DNA from 2 places in the Streptomyces sp. NPDC093085 genome. Region 1 is predicted to be linked to the other one. Evidence: riboswitches for the same ligand, from Rfam matches in the RefSeq annotation. Region 1 holds a riboswitch; the other holds the start of a gene.
What was found. A riboswitch is a leader RNA that binds a small molecule or an ion and turns the genes downstream of it on or off. The one in region 1 is predicted to bind cobalamin.

Region 1 (4,402 bases):
CGCCGGACAGCACCAGGCGCGTGGAGGTGATGCGTCCTCCGGTGCGGGCGGTGGCGTAGACGAGGATCAGCGCGCCGAGGGCGCCGGCGAACGCGGCACCGGAGAGGGAGAGCGGCCCCAGGAAGCCGACGCCGAAGACGATGACCGCGACCGCGCCGAGGGACGCGCCCGAGGAGACTCCGAGGAGATAGGGCTCGGCGAGCGGATTGCGGATCAGTGCCTGCAGGGCGGTGCCCACCACTGAGAGGCCGGCGCCGGTCACCGCCCCGAGCAGGACACGGGGTGCCCGGACGTCCAGCACGATGGTCTCCCGCGCCCGTGTCCAGTCGGCCTGCGTCCAGTCGGCGCCCAGCGTGTGCGTCACGATGCCCCAGACCTGGCCGGGCGGTACGTGGACCGAGCCGATGGCCAGGCCCGCGGTCGCGGACGCCAGGAGAAGCACGGTCAGTACGACCAGTCCCAACGCGAAGGGCGTACGACGGCCTCGCGCATCGAGCCCCGGTCTCTTCCCGTCCGGTGTGACCGGATCGGAGGGTGCCCTGATGGGGGTTGGTATCACCGGAAGCTCTCGGGGTGCAGGCCCCGGGCCAAGCCGTCGACCGCGTACGCGGACCGGATGCCGACCAGGGTGGCCGTCAGTGGCAGGACGACGAACCGTTTGTTCTTCACTGCGGGGACGTCGGCGAGAGCGGACTGGGAGAGCAGGAATTTCTTCTTCCGCTCGACGCTCCCCGAGCCGGCGTAGTCGTAGATGGCGATGACCTCGGGGCGACGCTCGACGACCTGCTCCCAGGAGACGTCGCCGAAGACGTCGTCCAGGTCGGCGAAGACGTTCTTGCCGCCGGCCAGCCGGATCAGGTCGGTGCCCAGGCCCTTGCCGCCCGCTGTGAAGGCGCTCTTGTCGCCGCTGTCGTAGACGAAGACCGGCACGTCGGCCTTGTCCTCGACGGCGGACGCCGTCTCGCTGACGCGGAGCTTCAGGTCGGCGACCAGCTTCTCGGCGCGGTCGCGGACACCGAAGATCTTGCCGATGGTGCGGGCCTCGGCGTAGGTGTCCTCCATCGTCACCCGCTTCTCGCCGCAGTACTCGCGGTTGAGGTGGGTGTCGATGCCGGCATTGGCGAATGCCTTGCGGGAGCGGCCCTCCTTCTCGGCGAAGGCGCTGCCGTAGCCGCCGTAGACGAGGTCGGGCTCGGCGTCGAGGATCCTCTCGAAGGACGGCTCGCGTTCGGCGAGTTCGGGTATGGCCTCGTAGTCCTTCTTCAGCTCCGGCAGAACGGCCGAGTCGGGGAAGGCGGTCCCCACCATGCGGTCCTTCAGGCCGAGGGCGAGCATCAGTTCGGCGGGGTGCTGGTGGATGGTGACCACCCGCGACGGTGGCCTGTCGTAGGTCGTCCTCACACCGCAGTTGTCGACGGTGACCGGAAAGCCTTCCGGTGAGGACGCCGTCGCCGTGTGTTGCGCACCGGTGTCGCCGGACCAGCCGCACCCGGCGGTCAGCAGGGCCACGGACAGGGCGAGGGCCGCGGTGGTGCCGCGCACGGCCCGGTGGCGCCGGGCAGGGGAGAGCACGGGCGACACGTAGAGCCTCCTGGGGAGTCCGCGCTCCTCGGAACGGGCCCGCGACCGGCCAGTCTCCTGACTTCCGGCGATTCTTCTCTCCGTACTTGGCGTACGGATGTAAACGAACCGCCGGTCACAGTGGCGGGACCGTGCCGGAATCACACCGGCTTCCTGTCTCCCGTCGCGGCGATGACCTGGCGATATTACGTTCCTTCAGGCTTGCGGGAAAAGGGCCCCCTTGCTGACAGCAGGGAGAACGGGGTGGAAAGATGGCCGGAGTAACAAGGCGACGGCGGTCCGAGGAAGCCGGTGGAAATCCGGCGCGGTCCCGCCACTGTGATCGGCGAGCGAGCCCGCACACGACCACTGCCCGCACAGGGTGGGAAGGCGCGGCGCGAGCCTTGACCCGAGAGCCAGGAGACTCACGCGGTCGCCTCCTCGACGGACCAACCGGGGCGGATCTCCCCGGAAGAGAGGAACGATGCGGCATGTCCGCCGACACTGTCCCGCCCAGCGGCGAACCGGTTTCCTGCCGGGTCGTCGTGTGCCGTGACTGCTGCTGCGGCACCCCGAAGGTACCCGGCGTCGACCATGCCGCCCAGACAGCACGTCTGCGCGCCCAGGTGCCGGTGCGGGTCTCCGCCTGCCTGGACGTCTGCGAACAGGCCAACGTCATCGTCGTCCAGCCCTCCGCCGAGGGGCGCGCCGCCGGGGCCCGGCCCGTCTGGCTGGGACTGGTCAACGATCCGGACGCCACCGAGGACATCGCCGACTGGGTACGTGCGGGCGGACCGGGCGTCGCACCCCAGCCGGACATACTCGACCTCTACACCATCACCCCACCGCGACGGCGTACCGCCTCCTGACCATACGAACGGAGAGGCAGGAACCATGGACGACGTTCGTGCCCCCGCCGCGTCCGTCGCCGCCGCTCTGCACGATGTGGCGGCCCTCGGCGGCTTTTTCGCCCTGTACATCGGCGGACGGGACGACGGCTGGCATCCGCTGGCCCGTTCCTACGCGGTGGGCTGTGCCGATCTCGCCGAGGCCGTCGCCCGCCGCCACCACACCCCCGAAGCACGCATCGACGTCTCCATCGCCCAGCTCGGTCACGCCGCCCGTCTCTGGTCCCCGGCCCTGGCCTGCGTCGTACTGCACGGGATCGTCCCCGACCTGGAGGGACTGCAGCGGGCCGACGACGGACCGGCCCTCCGTGTGCCCCGCCCGGCCGGCTGGCACGTCGACCAGCTGGACGATCCCGTAGGCGCCCTGTACACACAGGTGACACGTCACCTCCAGGCACTGGCCGGTGGACTGCGCGTCAAGATCGCCCCGCGTCTGCTGGACGGCAACTCCGCCTCCGCGCTCGCCGGGGCTGCACACGCTCTGCTGGCGGCCCGTCCCGCCGTACGAGGGCCGCTCACCGATCTCACGACCACACTGCTGGGCACCGGACGCCTGGCCGGCACAGGAACGATCACCGGCCCCGACCTCGCGTTCCGCCGCCGAAGCTGCTGCCTCTACTACCGCGCGCCGAACGGTTCGAAGTGCGGAGACTGCGGACTTGCCGACCATACGTCCCAACGAGCCCTAGGATGAGACGACTTCCGCGCCCGCAGAGTCCCATGGGCCTGCGGACACGGAAGGGCGTCACCGCGTACGGCACGACAACCGCATAGGCGCGTGACCGGGGGAAGCCGGTGGAAGTCCGGCACTGACCTGCAACCGTGAGTGGCCCTCGGGCCGTGAGTCGGAGAGCCCGGCACGTGCTCGTCACCGCTTCCCACTGTCATGGTCCGCAGCGCGAAGCCGAGAAGTCCGTTCCTCGCCGCCTGCATGGGTGTGCGGGTCCGGTCTCGGACCTGTGCCGTGGGCCGATCCGCACAGGAAGGCTTCGCCATGCCACGCACCACACGCATACCCCGCACGCCATGCCATCTGATCGCCGCCACGGCCCTCGGGCTGGCTCTTGCCTCCGCCCCGGCCGTCGCGCACGCCGACACCACCGCCGGGGCAACGGGCGTTTCCGGCACGAACGCGCCCGTCAAGGTCTCTCTGATCGTGCGGGGCCCTGACGGGGTTCTCTTCACGGGGAAGATCAGGACGCGCGGGCACGAGGTCACCACTGCCACCGGCGGGACGCACAGATGCGACGGCACCAACGGCGGCGCCCACCCCACCGCCGTGCCGACACCGACCGCCGCGCTCGACGACGCCGCCCGCACGCAGGGCTTCACCTGGGACGGCACCTGGTACGCGTCCTTCGACGACTTCTCCGTCGACACCGTCAAAGACGTCAGTGGCGGCGGCGTCGCCTACTGGAACATCTCCGTCAACGGCACGCCGACCCCCGTGGGCGGCTGCCAGTTCGAGCTGAACGCCGGCGACAAGGTGGCGTTCACCTGGACGGCTTTCTGATCCCGCCGCTCACCGGGGCGCACCGGCTGGAAACGGCCGTACCTCGTCCTCGGTGACGGCCGCTCCGCTCCGTACTCCGTGCAGCACATGCGCCAGTACCTCCGCACCGCGCACCACGCGCGGACCGGGGCGGTTGAAGTACGCGGGGCCGTCCAGTACCAGGACCCGACCGGCCCCTACGGCCGGCAGGTCGGCCCAGCCGGGCAGGCGGGTGAGCAGGTGCGCCTCCCGCAGGGTGCGCTCGGGCGGAAAGCCGCACGGCAGGATCAGCACCACGTCCGGCCGTGCGGCACGTACCGCCTCCCAGTTCATCGGCTTCGTGTGCTCACCGGGTGCGGCCAGCAGCGGCTCGCCGCCGGCCGCCGCGATCTGCTCGGGGACCCAGTGCCCGGCGGGCCACAGCGGGTCGAGCCACTCGATT
Region 2 (4,402 bases), on a different contig from region 1:
CCACCGTCGACTCCCGGCCCGGCGCCGGGACGACCGTACGGCTGGAGTGGCCCCGTGGCTGACCGCGCGCGGCCCCCCGGCGGCAACGCCCCCGGCCCCCGGCCCGACCCGGGGGCCGAGCGGATCGCCCGTGCGCTCCGTTCCGGGCTCCGCGCTGCCGGGCTCTTCATCCTCACCGCCGTCCACCTCGGGCTCGCCCTGCCCGCCCTCCTCGCCAGCCTGCGCGGCTACCAGCGGCCCTGGGTCCAGCTCGCCGCTTTCACCCTGCTCACCCTCCTGATCATGGCGGACGCGCTGCTCGGCGCCGACCGGCGCGGGCGGCCCCGCTGGTGGGTGGCGCTCGGGCTGGCCTGCGCCCTCGTCGCCTCCGCCGTCTCCACCGGCGACCTGCCCGTGGGGGACTTCGTCGGCACCCCGCACTGGACCTTCCTGGAGATCGGCTGGTTCGGGGTGCTGCTGCTCTTCGACGCCGGGTTCGGGCCCACGCTCCTCTTCATCGGCGGCCATCTCCTCCTCACCCTCGGGCAGTTGCTCCTCGCGGGCGACCCGGGCCGGCAGGCCGCCGCCGGGATGGCCGTCAGCGCCCTCGCCATCTGCACCTTCCAGGTCGCCGCCGCGATCCTCGCCCGCTCGCTGGGCGACTGCGCCGCCGCGGCGAGCGCGACGGGGCGCGAGCGGGAGCGGGTCCGTACGGAGGCCGCCGTGGCCGCCCAGATCCACGCCGACCAGCGGGCCCGCTACGCCGAACTCGACTCCTCCGTGCTGCCCCTGCTCACCGGCCTCGCCGACGGCACGCTGGAACCGGGGGACGAGGCGGTACGGCGCCGCTCCGCCATCGAGGCGGCCCGGCTCCGGCGGCTCTTCGCGGAGCGCGACCACGCGCACGACCCGCTGCTCCACGAATTGCGGGCCGGTATCGATGTCGCCGAGCGCCACGGCGTCGATGTCCAGCTCGCCGTGCGCGGCGCCTCGGCCCCGGTCGACCGGCGGCTGCGCCGCGCCCTCACCGAGCCGGTGCTCGCCGCCCTCGCCACCGCCGAACGCAGCGCCCGCGCCACGGTGATCCGGGGCGGCGGCCTGATCCGGGTGAGCGTGGTGACGGACGCGCCGGGGACGGAGATCCCGGGGGCGACGGAGGGCGGCGACGGCAACGGTGGCGACGGCGGCGAAGGGGCCGGGGCGGCGGTGCGGGTGCGTACCGTACGGAGCGAGGGGCGGCTCCGGGTCGAGGCGTCCTGCACCGTCGGCGCCGGGGCCGCGGGAGGGACCGCGGGAGGTGCCGGGGGAGGGGCCGGGGGGCCGGGGGCCGGGTCAGGGAAGCCTCGTACCCGTACCCGAAGCCCTGTCTCAGCCGCCCCCGACGCCTCGGCCTGCGGCTAGCCGGTCCACCGCCGGCCTGCGGCTGGCCGGTCCACCGCCGGCCTGCGGCTGGCCGGGCCGGCGTTGGTGGGCCCACCGTCGGCCGGTCCACCGTCGGCCGGTGCGTCGTCGGCCGGTCCACCCGCCGGCCGGCCACCGCCCCGCTCAGAGCTCGTCCAGCGAGGTCCACCCGTCCTGGATGGCCCGCGCGACCAGGTTCGCCTTGGTCGTCGCGGGGCGCCCGGCGTTGGCGTACTTGATGCGCACCCGCTCCAGATAGGTGTTGACCGTACGGACCGAGAGCCCCAGGCTCTCCCCGACCATCGCCTTCGACTCCGACTGGAACCACTCCAGCAGCACCTCCACCTCACGCGGGGTCAGCGAGGGCCGCCCCGTCCGCGCGTCGCTGCCGAACGCCCCGGCCAGCGCGGGCGGCGTGTACGGGCGGCAGTCCGCCGCCGCCAGCGTCGCCGCCATCAGATGGCGCTCGCCCTCCGCCTTGGTGAGATACGTGAACGCGCCCAGGTCCAGGCAGGTCAGGGCGGTCTCCTGGCTGTCCTGCATCGTGTAGACGATGACCTGCCGCTCCCCGGCGACGAGTTGGCGCAGTTCGGGGTAGGCGGGCACGCCGTTGGCGAGCTGGAGATCGAGGACCACCACATCCGCCTCCCGGCCGGGACCGGTGGTCGCCACCGCGACGGAGGGCCCCTTGGCGACCACGGTGATGGGGCGTTCGGAGGCCGCGTACCAGGACTCTATGCCCGCGAGGACCACCGGGTGGTCGTCGATCAGCGCGACCGTCACGGGGGCGGTGGCGGCAGTCGCCGGTGACGTGGTTTCGGCCATACGGCATTCTCCGGCGCCCCGGCGCGGGGTGTCCGCCATCCTGCCGGGACGAGGGCCGTACGGGCCGGGAAAGTGCCCGAAAAGTAGGGGGGCGGGGCGGAAAACCGCCTGTGATAGCTTGCCGGGGCCAGTCGTACCCAGGCACCTGGGTCAGGGAATCCGGTGGGAATCCGGAACTGACGCGCAGCGGTGAGGGCGACGGGCGGGGCATCGGCCACTGGACCGCACTCGGTCCGGGAAGGCGCTCCGTCCGCGTGACCCCGAGTCCGAAGACCTGCTGGCGGCCCCCGTCCGCGGACCGTCGGCGGGGGAGCACCGTACGACCGGGCTCCGCGCATGGGCCCTCGACGCAGAGGAACGACCCCGTGCCGATCGCACGTCAGCTCACCCGTCCCTTCGGCGCCCGCATCTCCGGCCGCCTCCCCCGGACCCGTACCTCCCGGGCCCGTACCCCCCTTGCCGGCCCCTTCCTTGCCGGCCCCTTCCGCGCCCGCCTCTCCGGGCCCCGTATATCCCGGGCCCGCCGGGCCGCGCTGCTCCTCGCCGCCGGGGCCCTGCTGGTCACCGGCTGCGGCGGGCCGGGAACCTCCGGCGCCACGGACGGGGGCGGAGCGCCGGGCAAGGGCACGGCCGCCGCCCGTACCCTCACCAACTGCGGCGAGACGGTACGGGTCGACGCGCCCCCGCGCCGGGCCGTCTCGCTCAACCAGGGCACCACCGAGATCCTGCTCTCCCTCGGCCTCGGCGACCGCATGGCGGGCACCGCCACCTGGACCGACCCGCTCCCCGCCGGCCTGGCGAAGGAGAACGCCAAGGTCCCCCGGCTGGCCGAGAACAACCCCTCCTTCGAGAAGGTGCTGGACGCCGAACCCGACTTCGTCGCCGCCTCCTTCGTCTCCACCCTCGGCAAGGGCGGCGTCGCCACCCGGGCCCAGTTCGCGAAGGTCGGCGTCCCCACGTACGTCTCGCCGTCCGACTGCGTCAAGGACAACAGCGGCGACGGCGACGGGACCCGCGCCAAGCCGCTGACCATGGAGGACATCTACGGCGAGATCCGCGACCTGGCCACAATCTTCGACGTCCGGGAGCGCGGCGACCGGCTCGTCGCCGAGCTCAAGGCGCGGATGGCCAAGGCCGTGGCGGGGATCGACGCGAAGAAGGCGGGGGACGCGACGTTCCTCTACTGGTTCGCGAACTCCGACTCCCCGTACATGGGCGGCTGCTGCGGCGCGCCCGGCATCATCACCCACGCGGTCGGCGCGCGGAACGTCTTCGACGACACACACGACGAGTGGCCCCAGATCAACTGGGAGACGGTCGCCGACCGCAACCCCACCTTCCTCGTCATCGGGGATCTCACGCGCAGGCAGGAGACCGCGGAGACGGCCGAGAAGAAGATCGAGTTCCTGGAGAGGAACCCGGTCACCAAGAACATGGACGCGGTCAAGGAGAAGCGGTTCGTCAAGGTCAGCGGGCAGGCGATGAACCCCAGCATCCGTACGGTCGAGGGCGTGGAGCGGGTCGCCGCGGCCCTGCGCGCCTACGCGCCCGCCGCGTGACCACGGTGCCGCTCATACGGGCGCCCCGCCCCACCCCCGGCCCCGGGGCCGGCCGGTCCGCCTGGTCCGGGCGGACCGGATGGGTGGGATGGGCCGGGGGGATCGTGGCGCTCGTCCTCTCCGTCGCCGTCGCGATCACCATCGGCCCGGCGGACATCCGGGTCCCGGACGTCTGGTCGGTGGTCGCCGCGCATCTGGGGTGGGGCGAGTCCACGCTCACCCCGATCCGCGACGGCATCGTCTGGAACCTGCGGCTGCCGCGCACCCTGCTCGCCGCCGTCTGCGGCGCCGGGCTCGCGGTCTGCGGCGCGGTCATGCAGTCGCTGCTCCGCAACCCGCTCGCCGACCCCTTCGTGCTCGGCGTCTCCTCGGGGGCGTCCACCGGGGCGGTCCTGGTGGTCGTGCTCGGGGTCGGCGGAGGGGCGCTCTCCGTCTCCGGCGGGGCGTTCGCCGGCGCGGTCTGCTCGTTCGCGATGGTGCTGCTGCTCAGCCAGACGCTGGGCGGGACGGTGGACCGGGTGGTGCTCTCCGGGGTCGCGGCGATGCAGCTCTTCTCGGCGCTCACCTCGTTCGTCGTCCTCACCGCCGCCGACGCCGAGACGACGCGCGGGGTGCTCTTCTGGCTGCTCGGCTCGCTC

Region 2: linked by a shared signal. The riboswitch ahead of AB0O07_RS14265 (ABC transporter substrate-binding protein) and the one ahead of AB0O07_RS08165 ((2Fe-2S) ferredoxin domain-containing protein) in region 1 are both predicted to bind cobalamin.

Annotation. Positions count from the first base shown of each region.
Region 1 covers NZ_JBFBFB010000002.1:346,035-350,436, reverse strand. Annotated here, with positions in the region: gene AB0O07_RS08175 (iron ABC transporter permease) at 1-463, opposite strand, end outside; gene AB0O07_RS08170 (ABC transporter substrate-binding protein) at 556-1,581, opposite strand; cobalamin riboswitch at 1,611-1,776, opposite strand; cobalamin riboswitch at 1,863-1,987, shown strand; gene AB0O07_RS08165 ((2Fe-2S) ferredoxin domain-containing protein) at 2,052-2,429, shown strand; gene AB0O07_RS08160 ((2Fe-2S)-binding protein) at 2,455-3,162, shown strand; cobalamin riboswitch at 3,254-3,324, shown strand; gene AB0O07_RS08155 (DUF4430 domain-containing protein) at 3,463-3,981, shown strand; gene AB0O07_RS08150 (cobalamin-binding protein) at 3,991-4,402, opposite strand, start outside.
Region 2 covers NZ_JBFBFB010000004.1:112,949-117,350, reverse strand. Annotated here, with positions in the region: gene AB0O07_RS14280 (hypothetical protein) at 1-62, shown strand, start outside; gene AB0O07_RS14275 (hypothetical protein) at 55-1,380, shown strand; gene AB0O07_RS14270 (response regulator transcription factor) at 1,525-2,205, opposite strand; cobalamin riboswitch at 2,317-2,502, shown strand; gene AB0O07_RS14265 (ABC transporter substrate-binding protein) at 2,715-3,764, shown strand; gene AB0O07_RS14260 (iron chelate uptake ABC transporter family permease subunit) at 3,848-4,402, shown strand, end outside.